DNA from 3 places in the Streptosporangium sp. LJ11 genome. Region 3 is predicted to be linked to each of the others. Evidence: predicted binding sites of a transcription regulator. Region 3 holds the regulator's gene; each other region holds the start of a gene.
The links. The regulator HrcA, encoded in region 3, represses chaperone genes, less so after heat shock. The targets are predictions, from matches to a motif close to TTGGCACTCTCNNNNNGAGAGTGCCAA.
Positions count from the first base shown of each region.

Region 1: ACTOQ3_RS36650 (FmdB family zinc ribbon protein) is a predicted target of HrcA. The motif match lies at 3,985-4,011, and genes of this name have one in related genera.
Region 2: groES (co-chaperone GroES) is a predicted target of HrcA. The motif match lies at 2,895-2,921, and genes of this name have one in related genera.

Region 1 is NZ_JBPXMB010000033.1:7,724-13,998, forward strand. Features, by position in the region: gene ACTOQ3_RS36625 (hypothetical protein) at 1-74, shown strand, start outside; gene ACTOQ3_RS36630 (D-alanyl-D-alanine carboxypeptidase family protein) at 326-1,282, shown strand; gene ACTOQ3_RS36635 (DUF397 domain-containing protein) at 1,219-1,446, opposite strand; gene ACTOQ3_RS36640 (RcpC/CpaB family pilus assembly protein) at 1,585-2,190, opposite strand; gene ACTOQ3_RS36645 (S-methyl-5'-thioadenosine phosphorylase) at 2,482-3,291, opposite strand; gene ACTOQ3_RS36650 (FmdB family zinc ribbon protein) at 3,596-3,955, opposite strand; gene ACTOQ3_RS36655 (potassium/proton antiporter) at 4,299-5,804, opposite strand; gene ACTOQ3_RS36660 (5-formyltetrahydrofolate cyclo-ligase) at 6,050-6,275, opposite strand, start outside.
Region 2 is NZ_JBPXMB010000004.1:373,043-379,317, reverse strand. Features, by position in the region: gene ACTOQ3_RS08765 (sigma-70 family RNA polymerase sigma factor) at 1-467, opposite strand, end outside; gene groL (chaperonin GroEL) at 781-2,403, opposite strand; gene groES (co-chaperone GroES) at 2,494-2,805, opposite strand; gene ACTOQ3_RS08750 (class I SAM-dependent methyltransferase) at 3,049-4,215, shown strand; gene ACTOQ3_RS08745 (hypothetical protein) at 4,455-5,744, shown strand; gene ACTOQ3_RS08740 (MarR family winged helix-turn-helix transcriptional regulator) at 5,822-6,275, opposite strand, start outside.
Region 3 is NZ_JBPXMB010000005.1:294,265-300,539, reverse strand. Features, by position in the region: gene ACTOQ3_RS10350 (SigE family RNA polymerase sigma factor) at 192-671, shown strand; gene ACTOQ3_RS10345 (hypothetical protein) at 668-1,369, shown strand; gene ACTOQ3_RS10340 (16S rRNA (uracil(1498)-N(3))-methyltransferase) at 1,550-2,281, opposite strand; gene dnaJ (molecular chaperone DnaJ) at 2,390-3,529, opposite strand; gene hrcA (heat-inducible transcriptional repressor HrcA) at 3,544-4,557, opposite strand; gene ACTOQ3_RS10325 (hypothetical protein) at 4,740-5,489, shown strand; gene ACTOQ3_RS10320 (DUF3097 domain-containing protein) at 5,548-6,275, shown strand, end outside.

The DNA of each region.
Region 1 (6,275 bases), on a different contig from region 3:
ACGGGTGTTCGGCGGAGTGGAAGGGGACGTGGCTCTGGGAGGTCTGTAAGAAGCGCGCGCGGCAAGAAGTCTGACTTGTCCGGTCCCAAAATGGGGTGTTCGGCGCATAACGGCTGTGGAGAGTCTGGCCCGTGCACTTGGTCAGCTGTAGTAGCGTGCGTGCCTGACCCAGGTCACGAGTTCGCAAACGGAGGGGTCGAACGTGCCACCTCGTCGATCAGCGGGTCTGATCGCCGTCGTCGCGACGATGACTTCCTTCCTGCCGGGAGCCGCTGCCGCGCAGCGGGCGCCGGCGGAGGTTCAGGCCGTCGTTGCCGCGGAGCCGGTGAATCTCACAGAACTGCGTCGTGAGGCGGAGAAGGCCGCCAAGGATCTTGAGGCCGCGACCAAGGCGCTGGAGCAGAGGCGGACCCAGATCCGCACCTCGGAGAAGAAGCTCTCCACCAAGCTGCGGGAGCTGCAGGTGGCCGAGAGGGCCTTCGCCCAGATGCGGCAGCCGCTGTCGGACCTCGTCGGAGTGCTCTACCAGCAGCCGAGCGGTGGGGACGTGGCCGGTTTCCTGTCCGGTGAGTCCGACACCGACACCCTGCGTGCGATGGCCGGTCTCACCCAGATCGTCGCCGAGCGCGACCTGATCCTTGAGGACAGCAGCCGCCTGCAGCTGGAACGGGAGCGCCTGGCGGGCGAGGCGCAGGAACTCCGGGCGAGCAACCTCCTCGCGGAGGCGCAGATGGGCGCCGAGATCGAGACGCTCAGGGTGCGCTCGCAGAAGATCGTGCAGTCCCTGACCAAGGCGCTGGTGAAGCTGGGCGTCAAGATCGACAAGAAGGGGCGTCCCGCGGCCGGGTGCGACCCGACCAGGGCGACCTCGATGAGCGAATTCCCCAACGGCCTCATCCCGCAGGCCTACCTCTGCCCCCTCCAGCAGCGGGGCAACCAGCTGCGGGGGGACGCTGCGCTTGCGTTCATCAGTCTCAACGAGTCGTACAAGCGGCAGTTCGGCAGGCCGATGTGCGTGACCGACAGCTACCGGAGCCTGGCCGAGCAGCAGTCGGTCTACTACACGCGTCCCGGCCTGGCGGCGATCCCGGGCCGCAGCAACCACGGTCTGGGACTCGCCGTCGACCTGTGCGGGGGCGTCGAGCGCTTCCGCTCGGCCGAGTTCAACTGGCTGGAGACCAACGGCAAGAAGTTCGGCTGGATCCACCCCAAGTGGGCCTACGTCAGCCCCTTCGAGCCCTGGCACTGGGAGTACGACCCCAAGATCGGTTCCCTGCTGTAAGAGGGGCTGCGGTCTCGCGGCCCCTGTCTCCGAAGTCGGTGTTCGGCGGCAGATCCGGTCTCTCCGTTGCGGATGCCCGTCAGGAAGCCGTTCCAGGCCCCCGGGGAACAGGCCCTCGGGAAGAAGGTCGGCGCCGGGCCGGACGGGTCCTTGCTGTCGCGCACGGCGACGAGCCCCGGCAGGCGGTGGCCACCTCGACGCAATCGTTGTTGGGGCCGCTGAGGGGAGGCATGCGGAATTCGGGTACGGCGACCGGATCTTTCTCGGCTCGGACCGCCGCGCCCTCATTGATCGAGGGAGATTCATTCCGTGCGGGAGCCGATCGTGATGGAGAGCCGCCCGCCGGCCTGGGCGGAGGCCAGCTCGGTCGCCTGGGCCGACGTGGTGGCGAGCACGACGAGCGCGCCCCGCTCCGACTCCCCGCCCGGGGTGGCCAGGACCGTGACGTCTTGGGCCGCGACGGTCGCCGGAGCATCGCCGTCCCATGTCGAGCTGGCGGCGAGCACGTCCACCACATCACCCGGGGAGAGCAGGCGCGCGGTCTCGGGATCGGCGACGCGTACGGGGGTGGCGACCGTCCCCTCACCGTGGGCGGTCAGCAGGCCGGGGCCGAGCAGGCGGACGTCGGTCAGCGGTTCGCCGCGCCGCGCGGGACCCGTCAGGATCTTTCCCGCGTACGGCGTGCCGGGCCTCAGGGCGCCGTCGGGGACCGTACCGGGTCTCAGCGGGGCCGGTGTCAGGTCGGCCGGCTCCAGCACGCCTCCGGAAAGATCTCTGGCGGCGGTCAGGACGGTCACCGAGGCGGTGTCCGGGCGCAGCGCCAGCACGGCGCATCCCATCGCCAGGGCGGCGACGGCGGTGGCGATGAGACGGTGACGGCGGTCGAGGAAGCGGCGCAGAGCGCGCATGGCTGACTCCAAGGGTGGGAGCCGGGCGGCGCGGTGCCCGTGATGGATGGGACATCCCCGCCGAGTGGTGGCGTGGTGCCCGTGGCGGGTGGGACGCCCCGCCGAGTGGCGAGGCGGTGCCCGGGGTGGATGGGACGCCCCGCCGATCGGCGGGACGGGGCGGGGCGGGGCGGGGCGGATCGAGGATTCTCGACGGATCCGGGTGGCGTGGCCGGGGGAGCGGGATTCAGCCCTTTTCGGGATTCGTCGGTTACTCACCTGGTGGTGATGCCGGGTGCGCCGGCCACAGGATCAGCCGGGGAGGTCGAAGGGGAGCTTGAGGCCGTCCAGGGCGTTCTGGCAGGGGCAGGTGCGTTCTTCGGGGAGGGCGGCGACGATGTCGCCGACGAGGGAGCGCATGCGGCCGACGTTGGTGGCGAAGAAGGCGAGGACCTCGTCGTGGGTGACCCCCTCGCCCGCCTCGACCCCGGCGTCGTGGTCGGTGACGAGGGAGACCGAGGTGTAACAGAGAGCCAGCTCGCGGGCGAGGGCGGCCTCGGGGGAGGCGGTCATGCCGACGATCGACCAGCCGTTGCCGCTGAACCAGCGGGACTCGGCGCGGGTCGAGAAGCGCGGGCCCTCGATGACCACGAGGGTGCCGCCGTCGGTCACCTCCCAGTCGGCGGAACGCGCCGTGGAGACGGCCGTCGTGCGACCCGAGGGGCAGTAGGGGTCGGCGAAGGCGACGTGGACGACGCCGTCCGCGTCGTAGTAGGTCTGCACCCGGCCTGAGGTGCGGTCGACGATCTGGTCGGGGACGACCAGGGCGCCGGGGCCGATCTCGGCGCGCAGGGAGCCGACCGCGCTGGGGGCGAGGACCTGGCGGACGCCTAGGGAACGCAGTGCCCACAGGTTCGCCCGGTAGGGGATCCGGTGCGGAGGGAAGCGGTGGTCGCGGCCGTGGCGGGGCACGAAGGCGACCGAGCGCGACCCGATCCGGCCGACGGTGACGACATCACTGGGAGGGCCGTACGGCGTGGTGATCTCGACCTCTGTGGCGTCGTCGAGCAGGGAGTAGAAGCCCGAGCCGCCGATGACTCCGATGTCCGCGCGAGTGACCATGGAGCCGAGGTTAGCGCCACGGGCCGGTCCCTGAGGAGCCAGGGTGAAGGCCTGTGGATAACCGCGTCCCCGGGTAGCCGACCGATCACTTTCGGTGAAAACGGTGGGATGTCGATCGGAGGTCGTACAAGCTGTGCCGAACCAACCGCGGGCCGTCCTGTGATCACCGGCGGCGCACGGAGGGGCCGGGGCTCGTCGACCCCGCTTCGGCCGGTGGGGGGCGGGTGGGAGGCCATGGTCGGGGCGGCCGGTCGGACGGCCGCCCGGGGAGGGGGTGGTGGGTTCGAGGGGGCGGGGACGCGGCTCAGGAGGCCGCGGCGGCCGTGCTGCTCGCGGTCTTCGTCGACGTGGAGTCCGACGAGGACGAGGAGCTCGACGACTTCGACGAGGACGAGTCGGACGAGCTCGACGAGTCGGACGACTTCGAACCGGAGGAATCCGAGGAGCTCGACGAACCGTTCGCGGACGTCACCGTGCTCGACGACGAGGACCGGCTGTCGGTCCGGTAGAAGCCCGAGCCCTTGAAGACGATGCCGACCGCGGAGAACACCTTGCGCAGGTCGCCCGTGCAGCTCGGGCACTCGGTGAGAGCGTCGTCGGAGAACTTCTGGACGATTTCGAACTGGTTGTTACAAGCTGTGCAGGCGTACTGGTAGGTGGGCACGCGCTCCTCCTCGTAATGATCCGCGCCGATTGGCACTCTAGTGGCGCGACTGCTAATGGTACGCAGCCGACAAGCTTAAACGCGAGTCGGAGTCCTCGCATTCCGTAGCCGGATTCCGATCAGATGGGGCCGGACCCCGCTTCGGACGTGGCCCGGCCTGGCGGATCGGGTGTCGCCGGCCCCCGATTCGGATGGGTCGAATCCCGCTTCGGATGTGGCCGGGCCCTGGGGCGGATGCGGCCGGACTCCGGTTCGGATGCGGGCCGCCCTCGGATCGGGTGCCGCCTTCGAGCAGACGCCGATCCAGGTCAGGTGCCGCCTTCGATCAGAGGGCGGATCCCGGTCAGGTGCCGCGTTCGCCGAACCAGCCCGCGAGCTTGCCCTTGCGGCTGATCGCGCGCATCCGGCGTTCGACCGTGTCACGGCAGGCGGCCGTGGTCACCACCAGCAACTGATCGTCGATCCTGATCCTCGTGGAGTCGGTGGGGACGAACGTCCGGCCGTCTCTGACGATCAACGTCACCTGGGCGTCCGTGGGCAGCCGCAGCTCGAAGATCTCCACGCCGTGCAGCTTGGACGTCGGCGGCACCCTGACCTGGAGCAGGTCGGCGTTGAGCTCCTCCAGCGGCGCCGACTCGACCTCCAGGTCGCGGGCCTCGTCGGGGGTGGACAGCTTGAGGAGCTTCGCCACGAACGGCAGCGTCGGCCCCTGCAGCAGGGTGTAGACGATGACGATCACGAAGACCTCGTTGAACACGAACTTGGCGGTGCCGTCAGGAACGGAGGTGGCGGCCCAGGGGATGGTCGCGAGCACGATGGGCACCGCGCCGCGCAGCCCGGCCCACGACAGGAAGGCCTGCTCCCGCCAGCCCAGCCGGTCGATGCGCATCAGCCGGACCAGCAGCGCGGAAACGACGATCGACAGAGGCCGGGCCACCGCGACCAGGATCAGCCCGGCCACCAGGCCGGGCACGATCGCGGACGGCATCTCCGAGGGGCTGGCCAGCATGCCGAGCATGACGAACAGGCCGATCTGCGCCAGCCAGGCCACGCCCTCGGCGAAACCCCGCGAGGCCGCGCGGTGCGGCATCCGGGAGTTGCCCATGACCAGTGCCGCGAGGTAAATCGCGAGGAAGCCGCTGCCGTGCAGCAGCATGGCTCCCGCGTAGGCGACGAACGCGAGCGCGAGCACCGCGATGGGGTACAGGCCGGAGACGGGCAGCGCGATGCGGCGCAGCGCGTACGCGCCGAGCGGGGCGACCGCCAGGCCGACGGCCGCGCCCACCACGAGTTCGAGGATCACCTCGAACAGCGCCGCTCCCAGGCTGGGCGAGGTGGCGGCGCTCAGCAGCATGACGGCGATCACCGTGGGGGCGTCGTTGAGGCCCGACTCGGCCTCCAGGATGCCCGCGAGGCGCGAGGGCAGGGGCAGGCGGCGCAGTACGGAGAAGACGGCGGCCGCGTCGGTGGAGGCGAGGATCGCGCCGAGCAGGAGCGCGGTCCGCCAGTCCATGCCGAGGATGAGGTGCGCCGGGATCGCGACGGCCACGATGCTCACCCCCACGCCGACGGTGGCGAGCACCAGGGCGGTGGGAATGGCTCCCTTGACGTGGCTCCAGGTGGTGGTCAGGCCGCCCTCGGCCAGGATGATCGCCAGTGCGATCAGACCTATCTCCTGCGCGAGCTGAGGGTTGTCGAACTGCAACCCGAACCCGGACTCGCCGACGAGCAACCCGAAACCCAGGAAGATCAGAAGGCTGGGCAGTCCGCTCCGATGGGCGACACGGACTGCGACGATGGCCGCGATGACGATTCCGGCACCGAGAAGCAGCCAGACGTCCAGTCCCATCTGGTCCCCTCTCTGACTCCGGGGACCATTGTGTCGCATTCGGGTGGGGCGCCACGCACGAGCGGCGCGCACTCCCTGTCACGATTCCGACGCCTTCAGCCCCGCGTCCAGCGGCGATTCCGCCGGTCGGTCACACCTACGCCCATCGGTCGGTCACGCCTGCACTTCCCGGTCGGTCACGCTCCGTTCCGCCGGTTGGCCACGCCTGCACTTCCCGGTTGGTCACGCCCCGTTCCGCCGGTCGGTCACACCTCCGCGGCGGTGGTTCTGAAGATCCCCTCGGGGGTCGCCGCGTAGCGGACCGCGAGGTCGTGGGGCTCGGTGGGCACGTCGTCGAGCAGCTCGCCCTCGTGGAGCAGCGCCACCGTCGGCACGTTCGGGCCGACCCTGGCCAGCGCCCGGTCGTAGGAGCCGCCGCCGCGGCCCAGCCGTACCCCGGTGGACCTGTCCACCGCGAGCGCCGGCACGATC
Region 2 (6,275 bases), on a different contig from region 3:
AGCAGCCGGCGGGCGTGTTCGGCCTCGATGTAACGCACCACGGTCTCCTCCGGCCCCGGACCCTCGTCGGGCCCGTCAGGAAGGTCCTGGGTGGGCACGGCGGATCGTACGGAGCTGCGCAGCGCGTCGGCCACCTTGTGAGACGCGATGCCGAAGACGAAGGACGCGAACGGGCGTCCCATGTCACGGTAGCGGGGCAGTGCGGACAGCACCGCTATGCAAACTTCCTGGGCCACGTCGTCCGCGATGTGATACTGACCGGAAACCCGGCCCAGACGACCACGGCAATATCGGACGACCATCGGCCGCAGTTGCGCGATCAGAGATTCGATCGCGGTGCGATCCCCCTGAACGGCGAGGCTCGTCAGATCCTTGAGATCATCCCTGTGGGCGACCCCATCAGACCTCGTCGCAAGCCTCACCCCATTTTTGGCGTCGGCGACGCATCCCTCGGTCACGTTAGGCATGATGCCCGCCCTGGTAGTGACTGTCGTCATCGCAAACGGCTACGGATTGGTCACATTGAGGCGGAGATAACGGCGCGTAATCGAACGGCGACTGCAACGACTACAGAATGTGCAAATATTTCATTCGATTGCCAAATACGTCGACTATTCGTTAGAACCGCGTTTGGTCTTCTGTCCGGCGTGACGCTTGAGATCGTTTTTTGGTTTACCGCGAAACGCGAACGGCTCGCGCCTCCGGGGAGACGCGAGCCGTTCGGAACCGATGATCGGCCGGGGCCGATCGGGGGCCGGTCAGTGACCGATCAGTGACCGATCAGTGGCCGTGGCCGTGGCCGTGACCCTGGCCGGCGGCGGCCGGGGCCTCCTCCTCGGGCTTGTCCACCACGAGGGCCTCGGTCGTCAGCAGCATGCCGGCGATGGAGGCGGCGTTCTGGACGGCCGAGCGGGTGACCTTGACCGGGTCGATGACGCCCTGGGCGATCAGGTCGCCGTACTCGCCGGTGGCGGCGTTGAAGCCCTGGCCGACGGGCAGCTCGGTGACCTTCGCCGTCACGACGTAGCCCTCGAGACCGGCGTTCTCCGCGATCCAGCGGGCCGGCTCGACGAGCGCCTTGCGGACGATGGAGACGCCGGTCGCCTCGTCGCCGGTCAGGCCCAGGTCGTCGAGGACCTTGGAGACGTGGATGAGCGCGGAGCCACCGCCGGAGACGATGCCCTCCTCGATCGCCGCGCGCGTCGCCGAGATGGCGTCCTCAAGGCGGTGCTTCTTCTCCTTGAGCTCCACCTCGGTGGCCGCGCCGACCTTGAGCACGCAGACGCCGCCGGAGAGCTTGGCGAGGCGCTCCTGGAGCTTCTCGCGGTCCCAGTCGGAGTCGGACTGCTCGATGGCGAGCTTGATCTCCTTGACGCGGTCGGCGATCGCCGAGGCCTCACCGGCACCGTCGACGACGGTGGTGGAGTCCTTGGTGATGACGACGCGCCGGGCGGTGCCCAGCACCTCCAGGCCGACGTGCTCCAGCTTGAGGCCGATCTCCTCGCTGACGACCTGGCCACCGGTGAGGATGGCGATGTCCTGCAGCATGGCCTTGCGGCGGTCGCCGAAGCCCGGCGCCTTGACGGCGACGGAGGTGAAGGTGCCACGGATCTTGTTCGTGACGAGGACCGCGAGGGCCTCGCCCTCGACGTCCTCGGCGATGACCAGCAGGGCCTTCTTCGTCTGCGCGATCTTCTCGAGCAGCGGCAGGAAGTCCGAGACCGAGGCGATCTTGCCCTGGGTGATCAGGATGTAGGGGTCCTCCAGGATCGCCTCCATGCGCTCCTGGTCGGTCACCATGTAGGGCGACAGGTAACCCTTGTCGAACTGGAGACCCTCGGTGAACTCGAGCTCCAGGCCCATGCTGTTGGACTCTTCGACGGTGATGACACCGTCCTTGCCCACCTTGTCGAACGCCTCGGCGATCAGCTCACCGATCTTGGCGTCCTGCGCGGAGATCGTCGCCACATTCGCGATCTCCTTCTTGTCCTCGACCGGGCGGGCCGACTCGATCAGCCGGTCGCTGACGGCCTTGGCCGCGATGTCGATGCCGCGCTTGAGGGAGAGCGGCTGCGCTCCGGCGGCCACGTTGCGCAGGCCCTCGCGGACCATGGCCTGGGCCAGGACGGTCGCGGTGGTGGTGCCGTCACCGGCGACGTCGTTGGTCTTGGTCGCCACTTCCTTGGCCAGCTGGGCGCCCATGTTCTCGTACGGCGTCTCCAGCTCGACCTCGCGGGCGATGGTCACACCGTCGTTGGTGATGGTCGGCGCACCGAACTTCTTGTCGATGACGACATTGCGGCCACGCGGGCCCAGCGTCACCTTGACCGCGTCCGCGAGAGCGTTCACGCCGCGCTCGAGAGCTCGGCGCGCGTCCTCCTCGAACGACAGGATCTTCGGCATGACAATCCTCTCTATAAGTACGTCGGCGCATCAAAGCCCCGGGCGCTCTCGCGACCCGGGGCTCGATACGTCATCTTTGTGAAGCGAGAACTACTTCTCGATGATGGCGAGCACGTCACGAGCGGAGAGCACGAGATACTCCTCGCCGTTGTACTTCACCTCGGTGCCGCCGTACTTGCTGTAGAGGACCACGTCGCCCTCCTTGACGTCGAGCGGAATCCGCTTCTCGCCGTCCTCATCCCAGTTGCCGGGGCCCACCGCGAGGACCTTGCCCTCTTGCGGCTTCTCCTTGGCGGTGTCCGGGATGACCAGACCGGAAGCGGTGGTCTGCTCGGCCTCAAGCGGCTGGACCACAATGCGGTCGCCGAGCGGCTTAACGGGAACCTTGGTGGCGGTCGTCACGTCGGACCTCCCCTTCAGATTTGAATGATCTAGAAGAGGCGACCAGCGGTCTGCCGTCGCGGGTGTCAGACCTGCCTCGTCGCATGTATTTGGCACTCTCACCGGGAGAGTGCCAATACGGAACAGTATGCAAGGTGGCCTTGACAGTCAACACGAAGCACCCCTTCTCCGCTTCACGCGAACGTCAAGGCAGGTGGAAGCCCCTCGCGAAGCCCTACGGCCGAGGCGGTAGCGTCGGCTGGTGTGAATCTCGACGCATTCCGGGAACTCCTGACCCCGCGCGGCCAGGAGGCCCTGGGCGCGGCGGCCGGGATCGCCGGCGACGACCCGGTGTCGGCGGTGACCAGGCTGAGGAAGACCTACGACGCGGACCTGACCTCGGCGGCGCTCACGCAGGCCACGCTCCGGCTGCGCGCGAGGGAGAAGTTCGGGGCCGACGCCGATCTCATGTACTTCACCCGGACCGGCTTGGAGCAGGCCACCCGCCGGGAGGTCGCCGACCATCGGGCGCGGCGCGTCCCCGCGGGCTCGCGGGTCGCCGACGTCTGCTGCGGCATCGGCGGCGACCTCCTCGCCCTGGCCAGGGCCGGGTGCTCGGTCGAGGCCGTCGACACCGACCCGCTCACCGCGGCGATCGCCCAGGCCAACGCGGACGCCCTGGGCTTCGGCGACCGGGTCTCGGTCCGCGCCGCCGACGCCTCCGCCCTGGACCCGGCCGCCTTCGACGTCCTGTTCGCCGACCCGGCGCGCCGTACGGCGCGGGGCAGGACCTTCGACCCGATGGGCTACTCGCCGCCCTGGCCCGCCGTGCTGGAGATGGTGGCCAGGGCCGGGGCCGCCTGCCTGAAGGTCGCCCCCGGGATCCCGTACGAGTTCGTCCCCGAGGGCGCGGAGGCCGAGTGGGTCTCGTACAAGGGCGACGTCAAGGAGGCCGTGATCTGGTGCGGCGCGCTGGCGGGCGAGACGGCGCGCAGGGCGACGATCCTGCCCTCGGGCGCCACGATGACGCCCGACCCGGCCCTCGGCGCCCCCGGCACCGGCCCCGCCGGCCGCTACATCTACGAGCCGGACGGCGCGGCCATCCGGGCCCACCTGGTGGCGGAGATCGCCGCGGCGGTCGGCGGGCACCTGCTCGACCCGCAGATCGCCTACATCACCGGCGACGTCGCGACGCCGACGCCGTGGGCGTCCCGGTACGAGGTCCACGAGACGCTGCCGTTCTCGCTCAAGCGGCTGCGGGCGGCGCTCCGCGAGCGCGGCGCGGGCAATGTGACGATCAAGAAGCGCGGCTCCGCGGTGGACGTCGACCGCCTCAGGAAAGAGCTCCGCCTTTCCGGTGAGGAATCCGCGGTCGTCATTCTCACCCGAATCGGCGACCGGCCATTCGCCTTCGTGTGCGGCCCCGGCTGACCCGCCGCATCGAACCCGTTCGACCAGCAGGAGTCAGCCCTGGTTGACCAGCCAAAATAGTCAATTCTTCCAGCCAACCGGCAATTCCTCTCTTTTAATCTCGCTGCCGGAAAACCTTGATCCAGAGGCTAAGGTTGCCAGGCGGGAGTTCTCTCTCGCCTGCGGTTTCATATCGTTCATCAGCAAATCCCATCAAATCCAACCGCGCGGCTGAGCGTCGGCGAGTGAAGGAGCTCTCGGTGGATCACTCCGACCACACCCTGCTCCAGGCAGGCAGCCAGACCGCCATCTCCGACCGGATGCGCGAGCTCCTCGCCCGCGCGGCGCAGGACCACGTCTACGAGCAGCGGACCCAGGGCGCGGTGCTCGACGAGATCCGGCAGCGCCTGGAGGGCATGGAGTGGCTGCTGCGCGAGGTCAGGGAGCGCGAGATCGGCGGGCTGAACGGCACGCTGGAGTCCGTCCACGGCCGTCTGGACGACATCGCCGCCAAACCGCCCTCCTGGGCCGAGGGCCTGGCCCAGCACGTCGAGGCGGTGCGTGACCACGTCGACGCCGTCGGCGAGCGGGTCGACTCCCTCGGCCGCCGGGTCGAGGCCGTCCGCGACCGGGTCACCCCCCTCGGCGAGCTGCCGAGCCTGTGGACCGACCTCGGCACCGTCGGCGAGAGCGTGGACGAGGCGCTCACCCGCCTGCGGGCGATCTCGGACGGCACCCTGGGCCTCGACGAGCAGGTGCGGCAGCTGGCCGAGCACCTCGGCAGGCTCCAGGCCGACATGGGCATCGCGGCGCACCGGTTCAGCCGCCTGGACAGGGCCCTGGCCGACCTCTCCCAGCGCACCGGGCGCATCGAGGCGGGGATGCTCGACCTGTCGGCGAGCGTCCAGCAGGCCGTCGGCACCGCCGCCGACCGGATGCTGGCCGCCGTCGAGCAGGTCAACGGCAAGGTGGACCTGGTGAGCGGCAGGGTCGAGCAGGTGGGCGCCAGGGTCGACCTGGTCGTGCCCAGGATCGACGAGCGCGCCGCCGCCGTCGAGAACCGCATCGACAGCCGCATCGACCGGCTGGACGGCCATCGCATGGCGGCCGGTGGCCGCTTCGACACCCTCGAGGAGCGCCTCGACGACATCGAGGGCCGCCTCACCGGCCGGATGGACGTCATCGACTCCCGGCTGTCCACGCTGGACGGGCACGCGGAGAAGTCCGCCGAGCGTCTGGAGAGCCTGGACGAGCGCCTGGAGGTCCTGCCCGCCGTCCTCGGCGTCGGCGCGCTCATCGGCGTTCAGACCGACGAGCAGCGCGAGCGCTTCGACTCCCTGGACGAGCGCGTCATCCGGGCCGAGGCCGCGCTGGCCCCGCTGGCCGAGACGCTTCGCGCCCTGCCCGACCGTGACCAGCTCTCCGAGGCGCTGAGCGAGACCGTGGAGCCCGCGCACACCGACCTCACCCGCCGCCTGGGCGCCCTGGAGGAGACCATGCTGGCCCTGGCCGAGGCGCTGCTCAGGCCCACCAGGGCCGACAAGGACTGACCTGCGGGCGGGCCTCGCCTCGGTCGCGCCCCGCCCCGGCGGCCCCCGGCGGCCCGCCCGGTCCCGTACGGACGCCGTCAGCCGGCGCGCGCGACATCGGCCGGGTGGCCCTCCACGACCCTCGCCTCGGGGCACAGGTTGTTCCTGACCACGGAGAGCAGGGTCAACAGCTCGTCGGTCTGCTCGGCCGTCAGCCCCTGGGTCATCCGGCGGTGCATCTCGGCGAGGACCCGGTCCACCTCGGGGCGGAGCGCGTGCCCCCTGGGCGTGACGTCGACGATGCTGATCCGCCGGTTGGCGGGATCGGGCCTGCGGCTGACGAACCCGCTGCGCTCCAGACGCTGCAGGGTCTTGGTCATGGTGGAGACGTCGATGCCGACGATTCTCGCCAGGCCGTTCTGCGACTGGGGGCCGTTGTCCCACAGGGCGCCCATCACGCGCTCCTGGCCCGGGTAGAGGTCGATCTCCCCGAGGAGGCTGGCCAGCAGCACGCGGTGGCCGCGCGTCGCGTTGGCCATCAGGCAGTTGAGA
Region 3 (6,275 bases):
CTTCAACCACGACAGCCCTTTGCGCGCAGCAATATATGGCCGCCTGGCGAGGACACGACTGGGTCATGCCCCCTAATGAACCGGAAGAGCGTAAACCCTCTGGGAAGGCCAAGCGTCCCACTGATGTGACCACCGAGACCCTCGTGGCCGACAGGTCGCTCGGGGCGGTGCCCGTCGGATGGGATGCCGACATGGCCGTTACCGCGCTCTACAGCGCGCACTATCGGTCTCTTGTCCGTCTCGCCGTCTTACTCGTCCGCGACATGGCAACCGCGGAGGAGGTCGTGCAGGACGCGTTCGTCGCCATCCATGGCGCCTGGCGCCGACTGCGCGACACCGACAAGGCACTGGCCTACCTGCGACAGTCGGTCGTCAACCGATCACGTTCGGTGCTTCGGCATCGGGCGGTCGTCGAGAAGTACGCGCCCAAGGGCATGCCCGACGCGCCGAGCGCCGAGAACGGGGCGATCGGCGAGTTCGAGCGTTCCGCCGTCATCGAGGCGCTCCGCGGGCTGCCCGCACGCCAGCGGGAGGCCCTGGTGCTGCGCTACTACGGAGACCTGTCCGAGGCGCAGATCGCCCATGCGATGGGCATCAGCAAAGGCGCGGTCAAGAGCCATACGGCTCGCGGCATGGCCGCCCTACGAACCTCACTGGAGCAACTGTCATGACCGACTCCCCGGATGAGTACGGCGAGCTGCTTCGCCGCGCGCTCAGCGCGGAGGCGAACTCGGTCGTTCCCTCCCCGGACGGGCTGGAGGTGATCCGCGGCCGCATCGAGCGGCGCGGGATCCGCCGGCTGGTGTGGTGGCGCGCCGGAGCCTCCGTCGCCAGCGCGATCCTCGTCGCGGCGGCCGTCGTCATGGTGGTTCCCCAGTTCCGCGAAGAGGTGGGCCGCCAGGTGAGAACCGAATGGGTCAACTTCACCGCGTCGACCCCTCCCGTCGACGGGTCCGCCACCTCGCGTCCCCCGGCGCCCTCCTCGCAGCCGCCGTCCGTCCACGCCCCGCTTCCGGCCGCCAGCAGGTCGGATCCCGGCGCCACCATGCTCTCGCCGAGGCCCGCACCGTCCAGGAGCGCGGCGCCCAGCACGCGGCCGACCTCCAGGCCCGACCCGGCGACGACGGCTCCCCGGCCGACGCCGACGCCGACCCCCACCTGCCCCATCCCCCTCGACAGCCCCACCGTCGAGCCCAGCGGGGTCTTCAGGAGGTGCGAGGAGATCGAGGCGACACCGACGCCGACGAAGACGAGGCCGGCTCCCTCGGAGAGCCCGTGCTCGCCCGACGAGTGCGCGCCGTCGGGCGACGCCTCGCCCCCCATGCCGACGGAGGCGAGCACCCCGGCTCCCGTCCCCACCCAGAGTTAGCGCGGTGACCGGTCACGGCGAGCCCTGACCGGTCCTCTCCTCGTCACCCACTCGCGGGGGCGGGTCTCCGGGGGCCTCACGGACACTCCCCGGTGGCCTCACGCTTCCCGGGGCCTCACGACACGGATTCGCCGGGACCGGCGACCGCCGAGGGGTGACCCGCCGCGCACCGGCGGGATGTCACCAGCGGCCGCTGCGCGTCTGGAGCACCGCCGCCGCGACGACCCCGGCGGTCGAGGTACGCAGCACCGTCGGCCCGAGCAGCGCCGGCACCGCCTTGGCCTCAAGGAACGCGGCGATCTCCTCGCCCGAGACCCCGCCCTCGGGGCCGACCACCACGACGATGTCACCACCGGCGGGAAGGGGCAGGCCGGACAGCGGGGCGGCGGCCTCCTCGTGCAGCACCACGCCCAGCGCCGCCGCCGACAGCAGGCCGGCGACCTTCGCGGTGGACGCGAGCTCCGTCACCTCCGGCAGGTGGAAACGGCGCGACTGCTTGCCCGCCTCGCGTGCCGTGGACCGCCAGCGGGCCAGCGCCTTGGCCGCCCGCTCGCCCTTCCACTGGGTGACGCACCTGGCCGCGGCCCAGGGGACGATCACGTCGACCCCCGCCTCGGTCATCATCTCCACGGCCAGCTCGCCCCGGTCGCCCTTGGGCAGGCCCTGGACCACGACCAGGCGCGGTGACGGCACGGGCACGTCGTGGCGGCGCAGCACCTCGACCCGGAGCGAGTCCCTGCCCGCCTCGGTCACCACGCACTCGGCGACGGAACCCGCCCCGTCGGTCAGGTCGAGCCGCTCCCCCGCCCGCAGCCGCCGTACGGCCGCCGCGTGGCGCCCCTCGGGACCGCCGAAGACGAACGCCGGCCTGGCCAGGTCGGCGGGGTCGGCCAGGAAGACCGGGACGGTCATGGGCCGTCGGAGCCGGCCCGGCCCGGGTGACACACCCCCGGGACGGCCTGGGCGGGACGCCCCGGCCGCGGTCGGGCCAGGCCGCGAGGTGACCGGGCTCGGGCCGGGTCAGCGGCCATTGAAGGCGTCCCGCAGGCGGGAGAAGAAGCTCTGCTGCCCGGGGGCGAACTTGCCCGGCGGGCGCTCCTCGCCGCGGAGCCTGGCGAGCTCCTTCAGCAGCTCCTCCTGCTCGGCGTCGAGGCGGGAGGGGGTCTCCACGTTCACGTGGATCAGCAGGTCGCCGCGGCCCGTCTCGTTCAGGCGCTGCACGCCCCGCCCGTAGAGCGGGATCGTCTGCCCCGACTGCGTGCCGGGACGGATGTCGAGGTCCTCGGCGCCGTCGAGCGTCTCCATGGTCAGGATGGTGCCGAGCGCGGCCGCGGTCATCGGGATCTGCACGGTGCAGTGCAGGTCGTCGCCGCGCCTCTCGAAGATCTCGTGGGGACGCTCGACGATCTCCAGGAACAGGTCGCCGGGCGGGCCTCCCCCCGGGCCGATCTCGCCCTCGCCGGCGAGCTGGATGTGGGTGCCGTCCTCGACCCCGGCCGGGATGCGGACCTTGATGGTCCGCCGGGTGCGGACCCGGCCGTCGCCGGAGCACTCCTGGCAGGGGTTGCGGATGATCGACCCGAAGCCGCCGCACTGGGGGCAGGGGCGGGAGGTCATGACCTGGCCGAGGAAGGACCGGGTGACCTGGGAGACCTCACCCCGGCCGTGACACATGTCACAGGTGTCGGGGTGGGTGCCGGCGGCCGCGCCGGAGCCCGTGCAGACCTCGCAGACCACGGCGGTGTCGACGACCAGCTCGCGGGTCGTGCCGAAGCCCGACTCGCGCAGGTCGAGCTCGACCCGGATGGTGGCGTTGCGCCCGCGTCGGGCACGGGAGCGGGGACCCCGGCCGCCGCCACCGGCCGCGCCGAAGAAGGCGTCCATGATGTCGCTGAACGGGAAGCCTGCGCCGAAGCCCCCGGCCCCCGCGCCGCCGCCCGAGGCGAACGGGTCGCCGCCCATGTCGTACATCTGCCGCTTGCTGGAGTCGGACAGGACCTCGTAGGCCTGCGTGATCTCCTTGAAGCGTTCCTGGGTCTCGGGGTCGGGGTTGACGTCGGGATGCAGCTCGCGCGCCAGGCGTCGGTACGCCTTCTTGATCTCTTCCGCACTGGCGTCGCGGCGCACCCCGAGGGTGCCGTAGTAGTCGCTCTTAGCCACTTTTCGTTGACCTCTTATGATGCAGCCAGGATCTGGCTGACGTAGCGTGCCACCGCGCGCACCGCGCCCATCGTGACCGGGTAGTCCATTCGCGTCGGGCCCAGCACACCGAGCCGGGCCAGTTGCTTGTCCCCAGAACCGTATCCGGCGGCGACGATGGACGTGCCCTGGAGTCCGGTGTAGGGGTTCTCCGAGCCGATCCGCACGGTCAGCGCCGAAAGGTCGGAGGTCTCACCGAGCAGTCGCATGAGCACGACCTGCTCTTCCAGAGCCTCCAGCACGTCGCGGAGCCCGACGGTGAAGTCGGCTCCCGCGAGGTTGGCGGCTCCGGCAAAAACGATCTTCTCATCGTGCCGGTCCACCAGGGACTCCAGCAGCACTGACAGGATAGTGGCAGCGAGCGGCCGGTCTTCCGCGGGCAGCCGCTCCGGCAGGTCGGCGACCTTGTCGGGGACGCTGGTGAGCCCGCACCCGTCGAGGGAGGCGTTGAGCATCGCGCGCAGATGGGCCACGCGCTGCTCGTCGACGACGTGGGGCAGCTCGATCACGCGCTGCTCGACCCTGCCGGTGTTGGTGATGAGCACGAACATCAGCCGGCGCTCGCTCAGCGGCACCAGCTCGACGTGCCTGACCGTCGAGTGGGTCAGCGTCGGGTACTGCACCACGGCGACCTGCCGGGTGAGCTGGGCCAGCAGCCGCACCGTCCTCATGACGACGTCGTCGATGTCCACCGCGCCCGCGAGGAAGCTCTCGATGGCCTTGCGTTCCGCGCTCGACAGGGGTTTCACCTGCGAGAGGCGGTCGACGAAGAGCCGGTAGCCCTTGTCGGTGGGCACCCGGCCGGCGCTGGTGTGGGGCTGGGCGATGTAGCCCTGCTCCTCCAGCACCGCCATGTCGTTGCGGATCGTCGCCGGGGACACCCCCAGGTTGTGCCGGTCCGCGAGGGCTTTCGAACCCACCGGCTCGTTGGTGGACACGTAGTCCTCGACGATGGCGCGGAGCACGGCGAGCTTGCGGTCGTCGACCAACGTGGTCACCTCCCTGCCTGCGTTCAGAGGGAAACACGAGGTTTGGCACTCTGTGTTCCCGAGTGCCAAGTGTACGGCCCCGGTGCGGAAGGCGCGATAAGCAAGAGCTGCGGATGATGACGGCAAGCCGTTGTCAAGTCAACTGCTATCGCGATCCAAGCGGCACCCATCAGAATTCGGTCATGTCCAACGATTTCGGTTCTTATCCGGGTGACGCCTCCCGCGGCCCCGGTCACGGCGGCCCCCAGCAGCCGTATGGCCAGCAGCAGTACGGCCAGCAGCCTCCCTCGTACGGTTACGCGCCTCCCGGTTACGGCGCCCCGCAGGGACCGCCGCCCCCCGCCGGGAAGATCAAGCCCGGCATCGGGTGGATCGTCGGGGTCTGGCTGCTCGCCCTGGTCAGCGTCATCGTCGGCATCGGCGGCTTCGCCGGCGGCCTCGTCGGCGCGGTCACCGACGCGGCCCCGACGCAGACCTTCGCTCCCGGCGAGGCCAAGACGGTCACGATCGACCCGGCGGACAAGCCTGCGATCTACGTCGCCACGGGCGGGCCCACCCGGTTCGAGTGCACGCTGAAGGGCGGCACGGGCACCCCCAGGCTGCAGAAGCCGGACCTCCAGCAGACCGTCGCGGGGTCCGACGGGGTCACCTGGGAGATGGGCCTGCGGGTCGGCGTGGACCAGGCGGGTGACTACCAGGTCCAGTGCTCCGCCGATCCCGCCGAGGGCACCAGGTTCGGCGTGGGCAAGGAGCTCGCCGCCGAATCGCTGGTGGGCGGGGTGGTCGCCCTGTTCGTGATCCCCGGCGTCGGGATCCTGCTCGCCATCGTCGTGACGATCGTCGTACTGGTGAAGCGCGGCAACGCCCGCAAGCGCCGGGCCGCCGCGGTGCCGGTGGGGCAGTGGGGACAGCCGGGACCCTACGGCAGGTGACGGTGGTGTTTGCTAGCGTCCCACCTGATCCCCGGCGAGAGAGGGTGGGCGGTCGGTGATGTACGAGCGTGACGTTCTGGCGGGAGACTGGCGGCGCCCGCGCAGGGGGACGATCCCCCAGGTGCCCGCGGAGCTCGACCTGGTCGTCGAGGACGCCGACGGCGGCTTCTGCGGCGCCGTGGTGGCCTGCGACAAGGAGGCCGTCACCCTGGAGGACCGCTTCGGGCGCCGGCGGGTGTTCCCGCTGGAGCCGGCCGCGTTCCTTCTGGAGGGCAAGGTGGTGACGCTCGTACGGCCCGCCGCGGCACCGCGCGGTCCCCGGCGGAGCGCGTCGGGTTCCATCGCGGTGGAGGGCCTGCGGGCCCAGGTCGCCAAGGAGAGCCGGATCTACGTGGAGGGCGTGCACGACGCCGCGCTCGTGGAGAAGGTCTGGGGGCACGACCTGCGGGTCGAGGGCGTGGTCGTGGAGTACCTGGAGGGGGTCGACCACCTGCCCTCGATCGTCGAGGAGTTCGGCCCGGGGCCGGGGCGGCGGCTGGGCGTGCTCGTCGACCACCTGGTCCCCGGTTCCAAGGAGAGCCGGATCGCCGCGCAGGTCTCCTCACCGCACGTGCTGATCGTCGGGCATCCGTTCGTGGACGTCTGGCAGGCGGTCAGGCCGCACGTGCTCAAGATCCCCTCCTGGCCCTCGGTGCCGCGCGGCGTGCCCTGGAAGGAGGGCGTCATCGCCGCGCTGGGCTGGAACGTGGAGCCCGGCGCCGCATGGCGCCACATTCTCGGATCGGT